4 regions of the Pseudomonas sp. GW821-FHT01E05 genome follow, and region 1 is predicted to be linked to each of the others. Evidence: predicted binding sites of a transcription regulator. Region 1 holds the regulator's gene; each other region holds the start of a gene.
The links. Region 1 encodes FliA, which starts transcription of late flagellar genes. Its sites were predicted from a motif close to CTAAAGTTTNNNNNNNNNNNGCCGNTAA; they were not measured.

Region 1 (5,867 bases):
GAAACCTGGTGCAAAAATCAGGTTGTAGCATTCGGTGTCGCTCAGACGATCAGCGGCATCCTTGTCCATCACACCGCGTTTCACCGCAATGGAACGCAGGACACTCGGGTCCATGCCCTTGCCGTCATCGGAGATCGACAGCAGGATATGGTCGCCTTCTTGCTCGGCCGCCAGAATCACCTTGCCGCCACGGGACTTGCCCGATGCTTCGCGTTCTTCCGGGGACTCGATACCGTGGTCGACCGCGTTGCGCACCAAGTGGACCAACGGGTCGGCCAGGGCCTCGACGAGGTTCTTGTCGAGGTCGGTTTCTTCGCCGACCAGCTCCAGGTTGATCTCTTTCTTCAACTGGCGAGCCAGATCGCGTACCAGTCGCGGGAAGCGACCGAAGACTTTCTTGATCGGCTGCATCCGGGTTTTCATCACCGCGGTTTGCAGATCGGCCGTCACCACGTCGAGGTTCGACACGGCTTTGGACATGGCTTCATCGCCGCTATTGAGGCCCAGACGGACCAAGCGGTTACGGACCAGCACCAATTCGCCGACCATGTTCATGATCTCGTCCAGCCGCGCGGTATCGACCCGCACGGTGGTCTCGGCTTCACTGGCCGGTTTTTCCGATGACGCAGCCGCAGGCGCTCTGGCCGCAGCCGGTGCAGGAGCCGCCGGCTCTGGCGCTTGGGCCCTGGCTTCAGGTGCTTTTGTGACCAGCTGTGCAACCGCTTTGGCAACAGGCGCCGCCACTACCGCAGTCGCAGCAGCAGGTACTTCAGTGAACTTGCCTTTGCCGTGCAACTCGTCAAGCAACGACTCGAACTCATGATCGGAAATCAGATCACTGCCAGCCGCCAGAGCACTTGGCAGGGCAGCAGCTGGCACCGAAGCGATCGCCGCATCCAGTGCATCTACCGCGAATGTACCTTTGCCGTGCAACTGATCGAGCAATGCTTCGAATTCGTCGTCGGTAATCTCGTTGCTGGCCGCTTCGCCCTTTGGCGCAGCAGGCTCAGCTTGTGCCGTGACGGCGTCAACGGCGAACTGGCCCTTGCCGTGCAACTGATCGAGCAACGACTCGAACTCGGCATCGGTGATTTCATCGCTGCCTGGAGCCGCTGGAGCCAGCTGAACCACCGCAGGCGTTTCTGCCTGGGCTTTGACCGCATTGAGCGAATCGAGCAGCTGTTCGAACTCATTGTCGGTGATGTCGCCCGATTCGCTCTCGACGACAGGTTCGGCGCTCACTTCAACCGCCGGTGCAACATCGGCAGCGGCAGGCTCGGCCAGCCGCGCCAACGCTGCCAATAATTCAGGTGTTGCAGCGGTGATCGCGGTGCGCTCGCGGACTTGGGTGAACATACCGTTCACGGCATCCAGCGCTTCCAGAACCACGTCCATCAATTCCGAGTCGACCCGACGCTCACCCTTGCGCAGGATGTCGAAGACGTTCTCGGCGATGTGACAGCACTCCACCAGCTCGTTGAGCTGGAGGAAGCCGGCGCCCCCTTTTACAGTGTGAAAACCGCGAAAAATTGCGTTGAGCAAGTCCGCATCATCTGGTCGGCTTTCAAGCTCAACCAGTTGTTCGGACAGTTGCTCAAGAATCTCGCCGGCCTCAACCAGGAAATCCTGAAGGATCTCTTCATCGGCGCCGAAGCTCATGTGTATGGGTGCTCCTGATAAGTCGGCCTAAAATCCAAGGCTGGAAAGCAAATCGTCTACATCGTCCTGACCGGACATAACGTCTTCACGTTTATCGGCATGAATCTGCGGACCTTCACCCTGAGACAGATGTTTTTCCGGATCTTTTTCCGCGAGGATCGATTCGCGGTCATGTTCAATGCCCGCAAACCGGTCGACGTGACTGGCCATCAACACGAGTTTGAGCAGATTGCTTTCGACTTCCGTGACCAATTGGGTCACGCGCTTGATCACCTGGCCTGTGAGGTCCTGGTAATCCTGAGCCAGCAGGATGTCGTTGAGATTGCTCGACACGACACGAGTCTGTTGCTCGCTACGCGTCAGGAAACCGTCTACCCGCCGGGCCAGTTCACGGAACTCCTCGGCACCGACTTCACGACGCATGAACCGCCCCCAGTCCACGCTCAAGGCCTGAGCCTCGGTGCTCAGGCCATTGACCAACGGGGTGCTGTTCTCGACCAGGTCCATGGTGCGGTTGGCCGCAGCCTCGGTCAGCCTGACCACATAGGACAGGCGCTCAGTGGCATCCGTGATCTGTGAAACCTCCTCGGCTTGCGGCATGTGCGGGTCAATATGAAAATTGACAATTGCGCTATGCAGCTCGCGGGTGAGCTTGCCTACCTCTTGGTACAGGCCGCGATCACGGGTCTGGTTGAGCTCATGGATCAGTTGCACGGCGTCGCCGAATTTACCTTTTTCAAGGCTTTCGACCAGTTCGCTGGCATGTTTTTTCAGGGTCGATTCAAAATCGCCCAGTGAAGATTCGTTATGCTCCATAGCTCCCCCGTGGCGGACTGGCTCCGCATATCAACCGATGCGTTCGAAGATTTTTTCGATCTTCTCTTTCAGCGCCTGAGCCGTGAATGGTTTGACCACATAGCCGTTCACGCCGGCCTGAGCGGCTTCGATGATTTGCTCGCGCTTGGCTTCGGCCGTCACCATCAACACCGGCAGGTGCTTGAGCTTTTCATCGGCACGCACGTGGCGCAGCAAGTCGATACCGGTCATGCCGGGCATGTTCCAGTCCGTTACCAGAAAGTCGATGCTCCCGCTGTTGAGGACCGGAATCGCGGTAGTACCATCATCCGCCTCGACCGTGTTGGTGAACCCAAGGTCACGCAACAGGTTTTTTATGATCCGCCGCATCGTTGAGAAGTCATCAACGATGAGGATTTTCATGTTCTTGTCCAATTCGACCTCCAAGCAGTCTTAAAACGCGCCCAGCACCTGAACGCGCCATTCAATCAATTCGGCGTAACACTCAACGGTTGCATGGAGCACAACGGGCCGTGACCGGTGCGGCTACGCCATACCAGCCTCGTTCGCAGTGTCCCCACACTGCCTGTCAGCGCGCTCGCCACTCCCCCAAACGCCCCCGTAAACGGGCCGCGCACTGGCTGTGTAACTGGCTGACCCGCGATTCGCTGACTCCCAGGACCTCACCGATTTCCTTGAGGTTCAGCTCTTCGTCGTAGTACAGCGCCAACACCAGTCGCTCACGCTCCGGCAAATTGGCAATCGCGTCCGCCAACGCAGCCTGGAAGCGTTCATCTTCCAGATCACGCGACGGCTCGAGATGAGCACTCGCGCCATCCTCGTGCAGCCCTTCATGCTCGCCGTCCTGCAACAGATCGTCGAAGCTGAACAACCGACTACCCAAGGTGTCGTTCAAAATCCCGTAATAATCATCGAGACTCAATTGGAGTTCGGCCGCAACCTCGTGATCTTTAGCGTCACGTCCGGTTTTAGCTTCAATTGAGCGGATTGCGTCACTGACCATCCGGGTATTGCGGTGTACCGAACGTGGAGCCCAGTCACCTTTACGCACTTCATCGAGCATCGCGCCACGAATGCGGATCCCCGCATAAGTCTCGAAACTCGCGCCCTTGCTGGCGTCGTATTTGGTCGACACTTCCAGCAAGCCGATCATCCCGGCCTGGATCAGATCCTCGACCTGAACACTGGCTGGCAGGCGTGCCAGCAAGTGGTAGGCAATACGCTTGACCAGTGGCGCATAGCGCTCGATCAGCTCGTACTGGCTGTCACGTGCCGACGCCTTGTAGAGGTTGTACCCGCTGGCGCTCATAGCACCGGCCCTGCCGTTTGATGCACCAGCCGCTCGACGAAGAATTCCAGATGCCCGCGTGGATTGGCAGGCAGCGGCCAGGTATCGACTTTCTGAGCAATGGCTTTGAACGCCAGGGCGCACTTCGAACGAGGGAAGGCCTCATAGACCGCACGCTGCTTTTGCACAGCCTTGCGCACACACTCGTCGTAGGGAACCGCACCGACGTACTGCAAGGCCACGTCCAGGAAGCGATCCGTGACCTTGGTCAACTTGGCGAACAGATTGCGACCTTCCTGCGGGCTCTGCGCCATGTTGGCGAGCACACGGAAGCGGTTCATGCCATGGTCACGATTGAGCAATTTGATCAGGGCATAGGCATCGGTGATCGAGGTCGGCTCGTCGCAGACCACCAGCAGCACTTCCTGGGCCGCGCGAACAAAACTGACAACCGAATCACCAATACCGGCGGCGGTGTCGATCACCAGCACGTCGAGGTTGTCGCCGATATCGCTAAAGGCCTGGATCAGACCGGCATGTTGGGCCGGGCTCAGATGCACCATGCTCTGCGTACCGGATGCTGCCGGGACGATGCGAATGCCGCCTGGCCCCTGAAGCAGTACATCGCGCAACTCACAACGCCCCTCGACCACATCGGCCAGAGTGCGTTTGGGTGTCAGTCCCAACAGAACGTCGACGTTCGCCAGCCCCAGATCGGCATCCAGCAGCATGACGCGCCGGCCGAGCTCAGCTAGAGCCAGGGACAAGTTCACTGACACGTTAGTCTTCCCGACGCCACCTTTGCCGCCGGTCACCGCAATCACCTGTACGGGATGCATGCTGCCCATGTTCTTTCTATACCTTGTCTTACTTAGACGGAGGCCACATAACTGGCTGCGCGTTCACCACTGAAACAATGCATGGCAGACCATCGATGTAGATTCACTGCAATCTATTCGTTATTACCTTAGCCGACCCGCTTGGTCGGGCTGTGGTAGAGGTCAGCGAACATATCAGCCATGGCTTCTTCGCTGGGTTCTTCCTGCATCTGCACACTCACGGCGCGACTGACCAATTGATGGCGGCGTGGTAAATGCAGATCATCCGGAATCCGCGGCCCATCGGTCAGATAAGCAACGGGTAACTCGTGACTGATCGCCAGACTCAACACTTCGCCCAGGCTTGCCGTTTCATCCAGTTTAGTCAGGATGCACCCGGCCAGCCCGCAGCGTTTGTAACTGTGATAAGCGGCGGTTAGTACCTGCTTCTGGCTGGTTGTTGCCAACACCAGATAATTCTTTGACTTGATCCCGCGACCGGCCAGGCTTTCCAGCTGCATGCGCAACGCCGGGTCGCTGGCCTGAAGGCCGGCGGTATCGATCAACACGACGCGCTTGCGCAACAGCGGATCGAGCGCCTGCGCCAGGGACTGGCCCGGGTCGACGTGGGTCACGGAGACATTGAGGATACGCCCCAGGGTCTTGAGCTGTTCCTGGGCCCCGATACGGTAGCTGTCCATGCTCACCAGCGCGATGTTCTGCGCGCCGTACTTGAGCACATAACGCGCCGCCAGCTTGGCCAGCGTGGTGGTCTTGCCCATGCCGGCAGGACCGACCATGGCAATCACCCCGCCCTCTTCCAGCGGCTCGATCTCGGGGGTCGCGATCATCCGCGCCAGGTGCGCCAACAGCATGCGCCAGGCCTGACGTGGCTCTTCAATTTCAGTAATCAGTGCCAGCAGGTCGCGCGACAGCGGACCGGACAAACCGATACGTTGCAGGCGACGCCAAAGATTGGCCTGCTGTGGCCGGCTGCCTTGCAACTGGTTCCAGGCCAGCGAGCCCAACTGCACTTCCAGCAGCTCACGCAGACCGCTGAGCTCGAATCGCATCGAGTCAAACACGCGCTGATCCACGGAAGGCGAAGCAGCGGGTGCCGGTGCTGGACGACGGGGCTCAGCGAAGGTCGGCTCGATCAACGGTTCGGCGGCGGTCAGCGGCAAACCGGCGAACAACTGACGATTGGTGGTTGAATCGCCGTCACCGCGCAGGCTCAGTTCAGCCTGAGCCGTGACGATTCGCGACTGGGTTTTACGCAACTCGTC
Region 2 (5,867 bases), on a different contig from region 1:
GCGTACTCGTAGGCAAACAAGCCCCTGACTTCACCGTCGCCGCCGTACTTGGCAATGGCGAGATCGTAGATAGCTTCACCCTGTCCTCGGCCATCAAAGGCAAATACGGCCTGGTGTTCTTCTACCCACTGGACTTTACCTTTGTCTGCCCGTCCGAGCTGATTGCTCTGGACCACCGCATTCCTGAATTCAAGGCGCGCAACGTTGAAGTAGTCGCTGTTTCCATCGACTCCCACTTCACCCACAACGCCTGGCGCAACACCCCGATCAATGCCGGCGGCATCGGTCAGGTTCAATACACCATGGCTGCAGACATGAAACACGAAATCTGCAAGGCCTACGACGTTGAGTCCGAAGGCGGCGTGGCCTTCCGTGGCGCATTCCTGATCGACGACAAAGGTGTTGTCCGTTCGCAAATCGTCAACGACCTGCCACTGGGCCGTAACATGGACGAACTGCTGCGTCTGGTCGATGCCCTGCAATTCCACGAAGAGCACGGCGAAGTCTGCCCGGCTAACTGGAAAAAAGGCGACAAAGGTATGACCGCTTCGCCAGAAGGCGTTGCTGCTTACCTGAGCGAGAACGCCGGCAAGCTGTAAGCTGCGCGTCACGCATAAAAAAACCGGCTGAGAGGCCGGTTTTTTTATGGGCGTGATTTCTTCAGGCGACGTGATCAGTCGTTAAAGTCTTCCCAGCCACCCATTTGTTTCCAGCGGTTGACGATGCCGCAGAACAGCTCGGCAGTCTTCTCGGTATCGTAGCGCGCCGAGTGGGCCTCGCGACCGTCGAAGTCGATATCGGCAGTCTGACAGGCCTTCGCCAGCACGGTTTGACCATACGCCAGACCGGCCAGCGTTGCAGTGTCGAAGCTGGAGAACGGGTGAAAAGGGTTGCGTTTCATGTCCAGACGCGCGACAGCGGCGTTGAGGAAGGCCAGATCGAAGCTGCTGTTATGCCCCACCAGAATCGCGCGTTTGCAGCCATTGGCCTTCAGGGCCTTGCGTACGCCGCGGAAGATGTCGGTCAGGGCCGTTTCTTCGCTGACCGCCATGCGCAGCGGATGATCGAGCTTGATCCCGGTAAACTCCAGAGCCGCTGCTTCGATGTTCGCGCCTTCGAAAGGCTCGACCCGGAAAAAATAGGTGTGTTCGGGGAACACGAAACCTTTTTCGTCCATGCCGATGGTGACTGCTGCGATTTCCAGCAATGCATCGGTGGCAGAGTTGAAACCACCGGTTTCAACATCGACGACTACCGGCAGGTAGCCACGAAACCTGGCCGCCATCGGATGGCGCGAACCGCCGCCACCGTTATGGCCGTCTTGGTCGTCGTCGAAATGGTCTTCACTCACGAGTGTTTCTCCAGCAGACGCCAGCGCAGTTTTTCACCGGCGCGCAGCGGGATTACAGACAGCTCGCCAAACGGCAGGCTGGTAGGGGCGGTCCACTCTTCGCGAACCAGGGTGATGCGGTCGGTGTTTGCGGGCAGGCCATAGAAGCGCGGGCCGTGCAAACTGGCGAAGCCTTCGAGCTTGTCCAGCGCATTGCGCTGTTCGAAGGCTTCGGCGTACATCTCGATCGCAGCATAAGCGGTGTAGCAACCGGCACAACCACACGCGGCTTCTTTGGCGTGTTGAGCGTGCGGTGCCGAATCGGTGCCGAGGAAGAACTTCTCGCTGCCACTGGTGGCGGCGTCGAGCAGTGCTTCCTGGTGGATATTGCGTTTGAGGATCGGCAAGCAATAGAAGTGCGGGCGAATCCCGCCAACCAGCATGTGGTTGCGGTTGTACAGCAGGTGATGGGCGGTGATGGTTGCGCCCACATTGGCGTCCGCCTCACTGACGAACTGGACGGCCTCGCGGGTGGTGATGTGTTCGAACACCACTTTGAGTGTCGGGAAGCGTTCCACGACCCGACGCAGGTGTTCGTCGATGAACAGCTTTTCACGGTCGAAGACATCGACGTCGCCGCGAGTGACTTCACCGTGAATCAGCAACGGCATCCCGACTTCGGCCATGGCCTCCAATGCGGGAAAGATCTTGTCGATGCTGGTGACACCAGAGTCCGAGTTGGTGGTCGCACCGGCCGGATAGAGCTTGGCGGCGTGGACGAAACCACTGGCCTTGGCCTCGCGAATCTCTTGAGGCTCGGTACGATCGGTCAGGTAGAGCACCATCAACGGTTCGAAACGGCTGCCGGCCGGGCGCGCAGCGAGAATGCGCTGGCGATAGGCATCGGCTTGCGCGGCGTTGCGCACCGGTGGTACCAGGTTGGGCATGATGATGGCGCGACCAAAGGTGCGCGCGACATCCGCAACAGTATTGGCTAGCACAGCACCATCGCGAAGATGTATATGCCAGTCGTCGGGACGCAGCAGGGTCAGGCGGTCGGACATTGGGGATTCCAGGCGGGTCAAACTGAAGGGAATGCTACCGGAAAAGACTCTCTCAGGCACTCGCTATCAAGTTTTGCAGCAAGCTTCCGATATCCCATAGGTGTGCTGTAAACAAGTGATATGCCGTAAACGTGTGTCGGTCTTTTGTGTAGAAGCCAGTGGAGCCTCCCGTGCGCCAGCGTTATTTAGCCTTGCTCAGTGTGTTTGTCAGCCTGCCCGCGATGGCTCTGACTTTCCAGACGCGTCTGGAGAGCATCGAGTGGAAGGTCGAAGGCGACAAGTTCGAGTGCCGTCTGACTCAACCTATTACCGATTTTGGCTCGGGTGAGTTTGTTCGGCGTGCAGGCGAGCAGGCGACGTTCCGCCTCAAGGCCTACAACTCGATGCTCGGTGGCGGCTCGGCGACCTTGTTGGCGGCGGCTGCGCCCTGGCAGCCGGGGCGCGGCGACATCAATCTGGGTTCGGTGAGAGCCGGCAGCGGCGATGTACTGTTTAACAGCTCGCAGGCGCAGGCCGGTCGATTGTTCAGTGGCCTGATGGATGGTCGTAGCCCGGTGGTTCGCCATTATTCCCGTGAGGGTCGTGTTTCCGAAGTTCGTTTGTTGCCGGTCAAATTCAACAAGGCCTACAGCGACTATCAAGCGTGCACAGCCAAGCTGTTGCCGATGAACTTCGAACAAGTGAAGCATGCCGAGGTCGGCTTTCCAGGCGGTGGCATCGACCTGGATGCGCAGGCCAAGGCCAGATTGCAGGTGGTGCTGGAGTTCCTCAAGGCTGATCCAACCGTCAATCACATCGAACTGGACGGTCACTCGGACAACAGCGGCAATCGTCTGACCAATCGCGATCTGTCGCGGCGCAGAGCCTTGGCGGTGATGGACTTTTTCAAGGCCAACGGCATCCAGGAGTCGCAGATCAGCATGCGATTTCACGGCGAGAGTTATCCTCTGGCGCCCAACACCAATCCCGCCAATCGGGCCAGGAATCGCCGGGTCAATGTTCAGCTTGAGCGTGTTGCACCTGCCGAAAAGCCGGCCCCCCAGATCAGCTCCACGGGCAATACCGCGGCGACGTCCTGAAACCGCTGTAATCGTCGCTCGCTCGACATAATCTGTCGCTTCATCGTCATAAGCTGTCGCGCCTCTGTAAAATATCCGGTTTGAGCGGTAGACTAGAAAGCTTTCCGTACAACCCGGTGGAGTAATGGCATGGCGGACGTAAACAAGGTCGTTCTGGCGTATTCCGGCGGCCTGGACACTTCGGTGATCCTCAAGTGGCTGCAGGATACTTATAACTGTGAAGTGGTGACCTTCACCGCTGACCTGGGTCAGGGCGAAGAGGTCGAACCTGCACGCGCCAAGGCACAAGCCATGGGCGTGAAAGAGATCTACATCGACGATCTGCGCGAAGAGTTCGTCCGCGATTTCGTTTTCCCTATGTTCCGCGCCAACACCGTTTACGAGGGCGAGTACCTGCTGGGTACCTCCATCGCTCGTCCGTTGATCGCCAAGCGCTTGATTGAAATTGCCAACGAAACCGGCGCCGACGCCATTTCCCATGGTGCAACCGGCAAAGGTAATGACCAGGTTCGTTTTGAACTGGGCGCCTATGCGTTGAAGCCTGGCGTCAAAGTCATTGCTCCATGGCGTGAATGGGATCTGCTCTCCCGTGAAAAGCTGATGGATTACGCTGAAAAGCACAACATCCCTATCGAACGCCACGGCAAGAAAAAATCCCCGTACTCGATGGATGCCAACCTGCTGCACATCTCCTATGAAGGTGGCGTGCTGGAAGACACCTGGACCGAGCACGAAGAAGATATGTGGCGCTGGACCAAGTCGCCAGAAGACGCTCCGAACGTTGCAACCTATCTTGAGTTGACCTATCGCAATGGCGATATCGTCGCTCTGGACGGCGTTGAAATGACTCCGGCCACCGTCCTGGCCACGCTGAACCGTATTGGCGGCGAAAACGGCATCGGCCGTCTGGATATCGTCGAGAACCGCTATGTCGGTATGAAGTCCCGCGGGTGCTACGAGACACCTGGTGGCACCATCATGCTGCGTGCTCACCGTGCAATCGAGTCGATCACCCTGGATCGCGAAGTCGCTCACCTTAAAGATGAGTTGATGCCTAAATACGCCAGCCTGATCTACACCGGTTACTGGTGGAGCCCTGAGCGTCTGATGCTGCAACAGATGATCGATGCCTCTCAGGCGCACGTGAATGGCGTGGTTCGTCTGAAACTGTACAAAGGCAACGTCATTGTCACCGGCCGTAAGTCCGATGAATCGTTGTTCGATGCTAATATTGCGACTTTTGAAGAGGATGGCGGCGCTTACAATCAAGCGGATGCTGCTGGCTTCATCAAGCTCAATGCATTGCGCATGCGTATTGCCGCAAACAAAGGTCGGAAGTTGTTCTGATTGCCTGAATGCGACTCAAGAAAATGGCCCTGCTGCACGCAGGGCCATTTTTTTTGCATGTTATGTTTAGTTCAAGCTGCCTTGTTCGGTGTGAATGCTTGAATGACGCTTGATGTGGCGTTGTTTTCATCCTGCCTCACGCAGAATTCGGGTTGTTCTACCCCGTCTTGATTCTGCTTTTGTTGCGTTGATCTGCCGGGTATCAACGGTGTGCCAGCGGTGCAGTGCCAAAGGCAAATGAAGAGTGTGATGTGCGAATAAATTGATATGCACAGGTGCGGCTTGTCCATGGCGTGATGAGTAGCGCTACTCCTGCTGTCGGAATATGTGGTTCTGTGGCGGGCATCCAGGCAACTATGCCGGTGGGCGGAAGTCTTTTTCCTTGTCGGCGGTGTGATTTTTCTGTTTAAGTAACTCAGGGCCTGGAGGGGTGGTTTTCACTCTTTCCGGACGAGCTGCATCGTCGATGATTTTGATGAAGTGCTTTCCTTTCTCGAAGTCGGAAGGCGCGTACAGTGATTTGTAGTTGAAATTCAGCGTGGCAAAGAAAAGCAGTATCAGGACGTAGGGGAAAGTAATCAGGAACCAGACATAGACTTGACGTTCCTCGTAGTCAAGAAATGGAAATGATACGGCTGCCGAAGCTTCTGTTAGTGCTGCGAAGATGGCAATGATGGTCATTGGGTTGGTTGTTTTCTTTCGGTGTCTATTCATTTTTATCTCACTTGATAGTGTTGTTTTTATATCCTTGGTTTCACGTTGGTGGAGATGCAAGCAGCTAGATGGCTTCATTAAATGCGGCTGCCATCCAGCTCGACGTTACTTTGGGGTTTGCGTATAAATAGGGGATTCCCTTCAAGCGTTGAAGTCGGTACGGTTTGCTCATTATCGATGCTCACGACAAGTATGGGCGTTGTGCAGGTTGGTGGTTTGGTTTTCTGTTGGGTTTTTATTGCTGCTTGTAATGATTTCAGGCCCGGTTTGACAATGGGCAGAGCGGACGTAATAGGTGCGAGTAGGCGTCTGGCAGGTCAGTTCAGTACAGGG
Region 3 (5,867 bases), on a different contig from region 1:
ACTGTTCCGTCGCAACCGTCGTTTGGCGGTGTTCGATATGGACTCGACCCTGATCGAAGCGGAAGTCATCGACGAGTTGGCCAAGGCTGCCGGTGTCGGTGACCGGGTAGCAGAGATTACCGAGCGGGCGATGGCTGGCGAGCTGGACTTCCGTGCCAGTTTCAAGGAGCGCCTGGCCTTGCTCAAGGGGCTGGATGTCAACGTGCTGGATTCGATCGGCGCTTCGCTGCGGTTGACCGAAGGGGCTGAAACGCTGTTCGCCGAGCTCAAGCGTCTGGGCTACAGGACGGCAATCCTCTCCGGCGGCTTCACTTACTTCGCCAAGCAGTTACAAGCCAAATTGGGCATTGATTACGTGTTCGCCAACGAACTGGAAGTGGTCGATGGCAAGGTTACGGGTGTTGCGGTCGAGCCGATCGTGGACGCTCAGCGCAAGGCTGACTTGCTGCGCGAACTGGCCCACAAGGAAGGCTTGCGCCTGGAGCAGACCATCGCTGTTGGCGACGGTGCCAACGACTTGCCGATGCTGGCGATTGCCGGTCTTGGTGTAGCGTTCCGTGCCAAGCCACTGGTCAAGCAATCGGCCAAGCAGGCGATCTCGACATTGGGGTTGGATGGGGTGCTGTATTTGCTTGGTTTCAGAGATCGCGACGGGCAGCTCTGAGACTGACAGAGTACCTTCGCGGGCAAGCCTCGCTTCTACAAGGTAGGAGCGAGGCTTGCCCGCGAAGCGGCGACAAAGGTGCTGGCCATCGCCTTTTTCGCCTCCACGAACGCTCGTGGGGCGAAAAACCAGGGGGGGAAGCGCTTACGCCTCAGGCAAAGCCATGCCTTGCCCCATCTGTACCGCCGAACCGGCAACCAGTCCTTCAGCCCATTTCACCTGATCCGGCCCGAACAATACGACGGCGGTAGAACCGAGTTTGAAGCGTCCCAGTTCAGCGCCTTTCTCCAGATGGATCGGCGCACGTGCGGCTTCGTCGTAACGTACGGTTTTCAGCTCGCGCTTGGGCGGCGTCACCAGCCCGGCCCAGACCGTTTCAACCGAAGCGACAATCATCGCCCCCACCAATACCACGGCCATCGGCCCGCGCTCGGTATCGAATATGCACGCCACGCGCTCGTTGCGGGCGAACAGTTCCGGGACATTTTCGGCGGTGGTCTGGTTGACCGAGAAAATCCGGCCCGGGATGTAAACCATCTCGCGCAGGGTACCGGCCAGTGGCATGTGCACGCGATGGTAGTCCTTGGGTGACAGGTAAATAGTGGCGAAATCGCCACCCATGAACGGCGCGGCTGCAGCGGCATCGCCGCCGAGCAGCTCCAGCACGCTGAAGCTGTGGCCTTTGGCCTGGAATACGCGACCGTGTTCGATCGGGCCAAGCTGGCTGACCGCACCGTCCGCCGGGCTGAGGATCGCGCCCGGCGTCTGGTCCAGTGGTCGTGCACCCTCTTTCAGGGCGCGGGTGAAGAAGGCGTTGAAGTGTTCGTAAGCGGTCAGGTCTTCGACCAGCGCTTGGGACATGTCTACCTGATAACGCTTGGCGAACCAGGCGGTGAAGGCATTCTTGAACCAGCGCACGCGGCATTCGGCAATGCAGCCGGCCAGGCGCGAAAGCAGGTGATGGGGCAGCAAGTACTGGCTGAGGATAAACAAACGCTTTTTCATTAACTGTCCTTAAAAACCTTAAATCTCTACAGGCGTGTCGGGGTGGTTGCCCCATTCGCCCCAAGAGCCGGCGTAGCCTTTGACTCGCGGATAACCGAGCGCCTTGGCCACCAGATAGGTGAAGCCAGAGCGATGGTGAGTCTGGCAGTGGGTGATCACTTCTTTGTCTTTGGTGATGCCGAGTTTTTCGAGGATCTGCGGCATGTCCTTGCGAATGCGCAGGTTGCGCGCCTGATCCATGCCGGCCGTCCATTCAAAATTGACCGCGCCGGGGATATGCCCGCCTTTGGCCGCGAGGACTTTTTCGCCGGAGTATTCCAGTGGGCCGCGCGCATCCCAGATCGCCAGGTCGACAGCGCCCAAACGGCTTTGCAAGTATTCGCGGGTGGCGGTGGGTTCGTCGTGCAGGGTCAGGGCGACTGGGCCACCCACCGCAGCCGGGACCTGGATCGACATTGGCAAACCTTCTGTCAGCCAGGCCAGCAGGCCGCCGTCGACATAGTGGTAGTGGCTGTGGCCGATGACATCCAGCAGCCAGATAAAGCGCCCGGCCCAACCGCCGCCTTCGTCGTCATAGACCACGTAGACCGCATCGGGGTTGTGTCCCAGTTCACCGAACAACGCTTCAAGAGTGGCCTGTGTCGGCAACAGGCCCGGCGCAGGCGCCTGTCCAAGCTGAGTACGTTTAGGATCGACGAAGCGTGCGCCGGGAATATGTCCCTCTGCGTAGCGGGCGCTGCTGGTCAGGTCGACCAGGATCAGTTCGCGGGCGTCGAGGCGGGCGAGCAGGTCGCCGGGTTCAATCACCAACGGCAAGCCAGAGAAATCAGGCATGTGAGGTCTCCAGAGCAAAAAAGGGAGGATTGTAGCGCAAGCGTCAGGTACCGCGGTTGGTAAAGCTGTGCAGGGCCTTTTCGATGCACTGTGCGGTTTTTCCGAAGGCCTGCACAGTGATTTCCGAGAACGGGCCGCCGCCCTGGTCGGCCACCAACAGCATCACCACCCGGCCGTTACTGCTCAGAGAGCGCAACAATAGATGCTCACCGCCGAACTGGCTGCGCAGGCTGTTGGGCAGCAGTGCCGAAAATTGTGCGTTGCTGGCCGGTGTCAGGCGAATTTGTGCCGGTTTTGCCAGCAGGCGTTGCAGCACGGAGCTTTGGCTGACCTGCAGGTTCAGAGCGGCCGACTCTTCGGGCAGGCCGGCAATCTGATGGACCCGCAGGCTACTCAGGCTACGGTCCGCCATCAACAGCATCACCCGGCGCATCCCGCAGGCCACCAGCGCATCGCGGGCCAAGGTGATCAGGTGCATCGCGTTGTTGAATCGGCTCGGCTCTACCAGCAATTGCGTGCAGTGTTTGCGCCACATCACCAGGTCTTCGGCCGAGGGCGGTGCTGTCGGGAGCAGGGCGCGATGAATGCGGCGCGTGTTCCAGGGCCAGAGCAACGCTTGGGCCGGGTGCCAGAGGTCGGGCATTGTATGGTTGCGTGCACTCTGTGCGGCTTGCTGGTGCAGTTGCTGCTGAAGTTCGTCCATCGGTACTTGCAGATAAAGGCCAGTCAAGTACTGCCAGCGCACATTGTGCGGACTGTCCCAGGCATGCTGAGCCGACAGCGCCAGGCCGTTGGCCAGCAGCACGGTGTTGGCCGGCTGATTCAGCCAGCGGCGCAAGGCAGGGGCGGCGTCCAGTCGCTGTTGCTGACGCAAAGGGTGATCGCTGTCACGGGCGATGTGCAGAACCTTGACCAATTCCCGCTGCTCGTTGATCAACAAGCGATAGCCCTGCGCAACCCAGACCGGCAAGCGCCAGACTTCGACAAGCGCCAGGCACAATTCCAGCAGGCGCACACCGAACAATTGCTGTTCGACCTTGCGCGCTGACTCGCCCTTGTGAATCACCCTCAGCTCCCACTCTTCCAGCAATTGCGGATGCGTCAGCGTCAATGGCCAGAGCGGCGAAAGGAACAGCAAGCTGCCCCAATGGATGTCTTGCCACAGACGCGCCAGGCGGCTGGCGAACAGGCCGTTGGCCTGTTGTGTGGCGTGCTGGCTGATCAGTTGCAATTGCCGCAACGCGATCGGGATTGCTTCCTGGGGCAAGGCTGGCAGGCGCGCGAGCAATTGTTCGGTGCGCTTCAAACCGAGACGATTGATCGCGATCTCAAGGTTTTCGGCCGGTTCGGTCATGTTTCCGTGGGTGTGGCGGTTGGCTTCGCGAATTACGCTGAGGGCCAGTGCGGGACTTTCTTGCATGAGCTCGGCGATATCGCGCATCGAACTGCGGTTATCGGCGATGGCTTTGCACACCCGGTCATGATTGGTTTGCGGCACCGGCAAAGACACGGCGTCGAGGAGCTTTATCCAGCCTTCGAGGGTCTTGGGTTTTGCAGTTGGGACTGTCGTTTCATTAATCATGGCTGGGCGCGATCATCATTCACAATTAACACGCCCAGAAGGGGGCAAACTGGCTTTTCGCCTTATCGGGCTATAGTCTGGCGCAGTTTTGCCGATAAGTAGAAGAAGAGTTTTATTAACTTCCGAATATGACCTTGAACCCGACTCAATAAGTACTCTCCTACTATGGCTAAAATCATCGGCATCATTGTCGTATTCGCGAGCGTGCTCGGCGGATACGTGCTCTCCCACGGCAAAATTGCCGCCCTGATTCAGCCTTTCGAGGTCGTGATCATTGGTGGTGCAGCCTTCGGTGCGTTCCTCCAGGCCAACCCCGGTTACATGACGCTGCACGTCCTCAAGAAAGCCCTGAGGATGTTCAGTTCGCGTTTCACTCACACCTTCTATCTGGAGGTGCTGGGCCTGATCTACGAGATCCTCAACAAGAGCCGTCGCGAAGGCATGATGGCGATTGAAAGCGACATCGAAGATGCAGCCGCCAGCCCGATCTTCGCCAAGTACCCGGCCGTGCTCAAAGATCAACGCATGACCGCGTACATCTGTGATTACTTGCGCATCATGTCCTCCGGCAACATGGCCCCCCATGAGCTTGAAGGCTTGTTCGACATGGAATTGTTCAGTCTGAAAGAAGATCTGGAGCATCCTTCTCACGCGGTCAACGGTATCGCCGATGCCATGCCCGGTTTCGGTATCGTCGCGGCGGTATTGGGTATCGTGGTGACCATGGCCTCTCTCGGCGAAGGTGACCAGAAAGCTATCGGCATGCACGTCGGTGCGGCGCTGGTCGGTACCTTCTTCGGTATTCTCGCGGCCTACGGCTTCTTCGGCCCGCTGGCTCATTCGCTGGCCCACGATGCCAAGGAAGAACTGAACGTCTACGAGGCCATCAAGGCTTCACTGGTGGCTTCGGCCTCCGGCATGCCGCCGTCGCTGGCAGTGGAGTTCGGGCGCAAGGTTCTGTACCCGGCGCACCGTCCTAGCTTTGCAGAGCTGGAACAAGCGGTTCGCGGTCGCTAAGTCATGGAAAATAATCAACCGATTATCATCAAGCGCGTCAAGCGCTACGCCGGCGGACATCACGGAGGCGCCTGGAAAATCGCCTTCGCTGACTTCGCGACGGCGATGATGGCGTTCTTCCTGGTGTTGTGGCTGTTGTCCACGGCGACCCCGGAACAGAAGATCGCCATCGCCGGTTACTTCAAGGACCCGATCGGTTTTTCCGAGAGCGGTACGCCGTTCATTATTGACCTGGGTGGTTCGCCGCAGCTGGCGCCGGAAAAGACCATCAACCCAGAGGTCAAGTCGCAGCCGCAGCCGGACAAGGTCATCATCGACACCGATCAAGTCGAAAATATGGCCGAAAAGGTCGAGCAGGAACGTCTCGAGCTGCTGCTGCAAGAATTGCAGAAAAAGGTTGAAGAGAGCCCGCAGCTGCAGAAATTCAAGGATCAGATTCTCTTCGAAATCACCCCGGACGGTTTGCGCATCCAGATCATGGACGCCGAGAACCGGCCGATGTTCGACTCCGGCAGTGCGCGTCTGAAGCCGTATTTCGAAGACATCCTGTTGGCCATGGCGGACACCATCAAAGCGGTGCCGAACAAGATCAGCGTCAGCGGTCACACCGATGCCAAACCCTACACCGGCACCGGCGACTTTGGTAACTGGGAACTGTCGGCCAACCGTGCCAACGCTGCGCGCCGGGCGCTGGTTGCCGGTGGTTATCCGGATACGCAAGTGGCCAGGGTGGTGGGCTTCGCCTCGTCGGCATTGTTTGACCGT
Region 4 (5,867 bases), on a different contig from region 1:
GACTTGACGTACTCCGGTGCGGTTTTGCAGATGTCACCCTTGACCAGCTCGCAACGCGGGATGCGGTTGACCGGACGCAGCAAGTCGTTGGCGTCGATCATGTCCTGGATCAGCGACTGGTCGGTGTCGGAGAACATGTTCTCGTTGATGTCCGTCGGGTCTTCGTCCTTGTTGATGCTGGTGAAACCTTCGAAGGTGTCGAAACCGACGATCGAACGGTTGATCGCGTAGGGTTCCAGAATCATCGACAAGTGCATGTAGAGCATCAGCGAGTTGCCCTTGTACACGCCGCACTCAATGATCGCGCCCGGTATCTCGGCGACTTTCTTGAACAACTCCATGCGCGACAATGCTGCGGTCACGCCAATGCGGTTGGCGAACACGTATGGCGCATCGGCCACATACTCGGCGTCGACCCGTTTCAGGACGTTGGCACGGGTTTCGTTGTATTCGGTCTCGGCAGGCGTAAGGCGACGCTTGGTCATTATTTGGCTCCTGAAAAATTCGAGAAATCGTGGACGTGCAAATAGTCTTTGAAGCCGGCCCCGACATCCGGGCACTCGCTGTCGACATTGATTGCGCCGCGTTTGTGCTTGAGGTCATCGAGGTGCATCAGCCGGAAGTCCACGCTGAAGCGGGTCTGTTCGGTGTAGTTGGGGACGGTGCCATGCAGGTGCGAGCCAGAGAAAATCAGCATCTCGGCAGTGTTACCGGCGACGCGGATTTCCGATGAGGTGTTGATCTCTTCCAGCGGCACCGGGTGAACGCGGACTTCTTCTTTGACGTTGTCCTTGGCTCGCTCACGCTGTACGTTGATCCAGTCGGACAAACTCCACTGCGCCGAGGTGTTCTTCACCGGCACATCGAAGTAGCCCGGATTGATCATCATGGTCTGGTCCGGGGCGATGGTGTAAACCGGCATCCAGGTGTTGATCTGGCAGTCCACGCCGCCGTACCAGGTGTCCCGGTGCGGTTTGTAGGCATAACTGATGCCGGCGTGCAGGTAGTCGTAGTTCGGCACCACGCGGATGCGCGGCACATCGAAAATGTAGTCCTTGGGGTCGGCGCCAATTTCCAGGGTGAAGGCGCGAATCAGCTCCTTGACCTGCAGACTGTTGGTGAACTGGCCCTTGAGCCGGGTTACCTGGATGACGAATTCTTCGACCGGCATCAGCGTGTGCAGGGACTGGTGATCAGTCTCGCCGTCAAACGCCGCGGTGATGCTTTGCCGGGCGAATGCGCACAGTTCTTTGGCTGCGTTGAGCTGGGTGTTCAGGAAGATATCGCCAGCGTAGATGGCGCTTTTGAAGTCAGCTTTGTTCTGAAGCTGATTAATATACAAATTCACGGTTTCCCCCTCCTGAATACGTTGGGTCTCTAAAGAGTCGGCACAAAGGTAACAAACTGAAGTGCAATCCAGCGGATGCTGGAGCAAAAGGTCGTTAATACGCTGATTTTTCGACGAAATGCGTGTTGCGCTTGCCTGAGTCTGATTCGCTGGATAAAAAATCCCGAACCGATTGCCCGGTCCGGGATTTTTTCAGTTGTTGAGCGAGGCTTGGAACAACTGCGTAAACAGCCAATACAAACTGCCCGATAGCCCCAGCCGCAACGCGATCCGTAGCAGCTGCTACAGGGATTGTGCAAGCCCGCTTGACTCAATAATCCTGGCGCTTGCGAAATGCCCAACGCCCGGCCAGCACGGTAAAGGTCGCCACCAGTGCCACCAGAATCCAGAAGCCCTCGGGGTCGCCCGAGAGCGGGATGCCACCGACGTTCATGCCAAAGAAGCCGGCAATGATGTTGATCGGCAGCGCCAGCACAGTGACCACGGTCAGGGTGAACAGGGTGCGGTTGCTTTGTTCGTTGAGGTTGGCGGCGATTTCTTCTTGCAGCAGTTTGATGCGTTCGCCCAGGGCCGTGAGGTCGTTGATGATCAGCGCAAACTCCTCCGTGGACTTGCGCAGCTCCTTGACGTCCTCCTTCTGTAGCCACTGCGGTGGGCGGTTGAGCAGCCGCAGCAACGACCCCGGTTCAAGCGCCAACAAGCGTTGCAGGCGCACCAGCACCCGGCGGTTTGTACCCAGTTCGGCGCGGTTGGTGGACAGGCGCGAGGACAATAGCTGGTCTTCGATCTGGTCGACGCTGATGCTGGTTTTGCGCACGATCTGGGTCAGCACTTCGCCCTGATCACGCAGCAGATGTACCAGCAGTTCCAGTGGCGAGCGAAAGCGTTCACCGGCCTTGACCGAGGAACGCAGCTTGTCCACTGAGTGCAAGGGTTGCAGGCGGGCGCTGATGATCAGGCGGCTGCGGGCGCAGACCCACAGGGTCGAGATGTCCGAAGACACCATGCTGCTCAGGTTGAACACCACATCGTTGACCACTGCCAGCAGCGCCGTATCGACGTGTTCGATGCGTGTAGAACGTGAACCTTCATGCAGCGCTTCGAAGAATTCTTCTGGCAAATCCAGATGGGTTTTCATCCAGCGCTCGCAGGCGGCGTGGGCCAGGTTGAGGTGCAACCAGAGAAACTCGTCTGTGTCAGCGGGTTGTTTCAAGCATTCCAGAGCCTTGGCCGAATCGATTTCACGGCCGCGTTCGCCGGGGCGAAAACTGAAACCGTAGAGCAGGCCGAACAGATCAGAGTCGCGATGGCGTTGGTCGATACTGTGGTTCATGGAGTCTCGCTGGCGGGAGGTGCCTGTAGGACGTTTCACAGGCTCACTTGAACCGCATCATGGCAAGGCTGTTTGACGGTTTTGTGACAGTTTGGCGACGCGGGCGAGTGAGCGATGACCAGTGGTCGGAACCCTTTAAAGAATGCGAACAGCGCGCCGATCACGCTCACGTAATCTTTCGTGTTTTGGCCATAGGCCTGGTTGTTGGTGACAGGGATGTCTAGACGTCATGCATGCCCCTAGATGGCCTGCTTTATCCCTGTCATGAGATCCCACTCGATGTTTTTGCAAAAATCCCTGAGAGCTCAAATTCTGGCAATGCTGAGCGGCAGCTTGATTGCGATGCTGTTGATTGCTCTGGCGTGCTTTCACTTTCTCTCCAGCGGTGTTCAGAGCTATCACAATCTGATCGAAGGCCCGCTGCACACCTCACAACTGATCGATGAGGCCAACCTGCAATTCAAAGTTCAGGTACAGGAATGGAAAAACGTACTGCTGCGTGGCAAGCAGCCGGCTGACCTGGACAAGTACTGGACGCAGTTTGAAGATCGCCAACGCGATGTTCAGGGCATTCTTGGCCAGCTGGCCAGCCAACCTGGAATCGATGCACAGCTCAAGACACGCATCGAGCGACTGCGTGAGGAACACCGGGTCTTGGGCACGGCCTATCAGAAGGGCCGCGACGCTTATCTGGCGGCAGGTGCTGATCCAACGGCCGGAGACGCTGCGGTCAAAGGTGTGGACCGCGCCGCCAGCGAGCAAATGGGCGAGCTGGTCAACGAGTTACGCAAGCAAGGCACCGAGCAATCGACATTGATCAGCGCCAGCGCCGATCGCACGGTGCTGCTGGCAATTGTGGTGATGCTTGCTTCGGGCCTGTTGATCGGTCTGTTCAGCCTGTGGCTGGTCAACCGCCATCTGGTGGAGCCGATCCGCAAGCTGATCGAGTATGTGGCGCAACTCAGTCAGGGTCGCTTTGCCGAGCGGGTGGCGAGCAATCGTCAGGATGAGTTGGGCAAGCTGGCCGTTGCCGCCAATACACTGAGGGATTTTCTCGCAGAAACCTTCAGCCATTTGCAGCGCAGTGCCTCGGATCTGGACAGTGCCAGCGGTGAGCTGAATTCCATTGCAAGCCTCATGACCCACGGTACCAACGAGCAATTCAACCGCACCGATCAAGTCGCCACGGCGATGAACGAAATGTCCGCCACCGTTCAGGAAGTCGCCCGCCACGCCGCCGACGCGGCGCGGGCTGCCGATGATGCCGATCACTCTGCTCGGCAGGGCGAAAAGGTCATGCAGGGGACGATTCACACCATCACTCAAATGCGCGGTGAAATCGCCAATACCGCTACGGTTATCCGGCGTCTGGAGGCCGACAGCGGGCGCATCGGCAAGGTGCTGGAAGTGATTCGCGGGATCGCCGAACAGACCAACCTGCTGGCGCTCAACGCGGCCATCGAAGCGGCCCGTGCCGGTGAGGCCGGGCGTGGGTTTGCCGTGGTCGCGGATGAAGTGCGCAGCCTGGCTCAGCGCACTGCGGCGTCGATCATCGAGATCAATCAAATCATCCAGACCGTTCAAACCGGCGCAGTGGATGCGGCCCAGGCGATCGAGAGTGGCCAGTCGCGCAGTGAAGAAAGCGTCGAACAGGTCACTCAGGCCGGTGCGATGCTGGAGCGCATCACTGTGGCGGTGGAAGCGATTCGCGACATGAACCGCCAAATCGCCACCGCCGCCGAACAGCAGACCTCGGTCGCCGAAGATATTTCGCGCAACCTCACCGAGATCACCTGCATCGCCAGTACTAACCTGGATAACGTGCAGCGCACCGAAGCGGCGAGCCAGAATCTGCACGGGTTGTCGGGGCAACTGAACGAGGTGACTGCACGTCTGAGTGCATGACCGGGCACCTCCAGGCGTGATTGTGTATCGGCTCGGTATCCGGGCCGGTACACGATAAATCTCAAGCTTGTACCGCTTACGTCGATGAGGAGGTTATCCCTAGACTCACATGGATCAACCACCCATGGTCAGCGTCACTTCCGTTTCGATCAATCAGAGCCTTTCTACAACGTCCAGCAAAACCACGATCACTGACAGTGCCGACACCAGCAAGACCGACAGCACCTCGTCAACGGCAGCAGGTAGCTCAGCCACCTCAGGCTCATTGCAGACCGCTACTGCCGCGCTGTTGCAAGCCTTGCAGAGCTCGAGCAGCAGCACCTCGGGCTCGTTGGTCAGTACCTCGGCATAACGTCGGGAGCCGGCGGTGATCGAGCGCGAACGCGGGCTTTGTGTTTTGCGCTAAAACGCAAAAAAAACCACGCGACCCAAAGGTCGCGCGGCTTTTACAGTGTTCCCGTTACTTGTCTTGTTTGTTGCTCAGCACCTGACCGGTCCTGGCGTCCAGGTGCACGTCCCACTCAACACCTTTGGCGTCGCGTATTTCGACCTGGTAGACGTAATCCGCGCCTTTTTTCTCAAGCCCGGTGTCGGTGATGTTGGCTGCCGTAGCTCCTGGATGCTGGGCGAGGGCGGCCTGGTTGAGTTTTTCCAGGTCCATGATGCTGCCATCTTTGAGCAGACCCGGAATCAGATCCGGGCGCACGTCAGCCCGGGCCAGGCCGGCGGTCAGGGTCAAGGCAGCAGCGGCGAACAGGGCAGTCAACGTTTTCATGAGTTCTTTCCTTGGGGTGAACTGTTTAAGTGGGACCAGCGTAGTCCGCCGAACTTAATTCACCCTTAATTGCACCTCAGCGCTGACGGTTCCGTTCGCCCATTCCTGCATGGGGCGCTATACGCCCCGGCTCACGGCCGATTGATCATTTAATAGCCGTTAGCCTCAAGCAACTGCGCGACGCTGGCCGGCGCCGGGCGTTTGAAGTACTTGAGCAGCTCGCTGGCGCGGTTGGTGAAGATGCCATCAACGCCGGCGTCCATCACCTTCTTGTAATCCACCGGTTCGTCGATGGTGTAGGCATGCACCAACAGACCTTTGTCGTGAGTGAAGGTGTTCATCCACGGCTGCACCAGGTCCGAATAGCTTTGATCGCCACCTGTGGTCAGGGCTGCCGAAGGTCCTGTACCGATGGCGCCTTGAGCCTTGGCGTAGTTGACCCATTTCTCGAATTCGGCTTTGTCCCTGGGTTCCTGTCTGGCGTACCAGGCGGCCTTGTCCTTTTC

Region 2: the regulator FliA is predicted to act here: its motif matches at 2,460-2,487, upstream of AC07W5_RS24610 (flagellar protein MotY).
Region 3: the regulator FliA is predicted to act here: its motif matches at 4,156-4,183, upstream of motA (flagellar motor stator protein MotA).
Region 4: the regulator FliA is predicted to act here: its motif matches at 2,817-2,844, upstream of AC07W5_RS28070 (methyl-accepting chemotaxis protein).

Annotation. Positions count from the first base shown of each region.
Region 1 covers NZ_JBWKWW010000010.1:147,920-153,786, forward strand. The annotation lists gene AC07W5_RS21965 (chemotaxis protein CheA) at 1-1,659, opposite strand, end outside; gene AC07W5_RS21970 (protein phosphatase CheZ) at 1,687-2,475, opposite strand; gene AC07W5_RS21975 (chemotaxis response regulator CheY) at 2,506-2,877, opposite strand; gene fliA (RNA polymerase sigma factor FliA) at 3,044-3,784, opposite strand; gene fleN (flagellar synthesis regulator FleN) at 3,781-4,611, opposite strand; gene flhF (flagellar biosynthesis GTPase FlhF) at 4,731-5,867, opposite strand, start outside.
Region 2 covers NZ_JBWKWW010000013.1:11,944-17,810, forward strand. The annotation lists gene AC07W5_RS24595 (peroxiredoxin) at 1-599, shown strand, start outside; gene rnt (ribonuclease T) at 674-1,351, opposite strand; gene pyrC (dihydroorotase) at 1,348-2,394, opposite strand; gene AC07W5_RS24610 (flagellar protein MotY) at 2,565-3,473, shown strand; gene AC07W5_RS24615 (argininosuccinate synthase) at 3,603-4,820, shown strand; partial or broken gene AC07W5_RS24620 (hypothetical protein) at 5,262-5,534, opposite strand.
Region 3 covers NZ_JBWKWW010000002.1:245,627-251,493, reverse strand. The annotation lists gene serB (phosphoserine phosphatase SerB) at 1-664, shown strand, start outside; gene asd (archaetidylserine decarboxylase) at 809-1,669, opposite strand; gene AC07W5_RS04680 (rhodanese-like domain-containing protein) at 1,688-2,503, opposite strand; gene AC07W5_RS04675 (HDOD domain-containing protein) at 2,547-4,085, opposite strand; gene motA (flagellar motor stator protein MotA) at 4,251-5,102, shown strand; gene motB (flagellar motor protein MotB) at 5,106-5,867, shown strand, end outside.
Region 4 covers NZ_JBWKWW010000018.1:76,124-81,990, reverse strand. The annotation lists gene AC07W5_RS28085 (TylF/MycF/NovP-related O-methyltransferase) at 1-485, opposite strand, end outside; gene AC07W5_RS28080 (2OG-Fe(II) oxygenase family protein) at 485-1,348, opposite strand; gene AC07W5_RS28075 (transporter) at 1,659-2,681, opposite strand; gene AC07W5_RS28070 (methyl-accepting chemotaxis protein) at 2,961-4,586, shown strand; gene AC07W5_RS28065 (hypothetical protein) at 4,711-4,938, shown strand; gene AC07W5_RS28060 (PepSY domain-containing protein) at 5,047-5,361, opposite strand; gene AC07W5_RS28055 (glycerophosphodiester phosphodiesterase) at 5,511-5,867, opposite strand, start outside.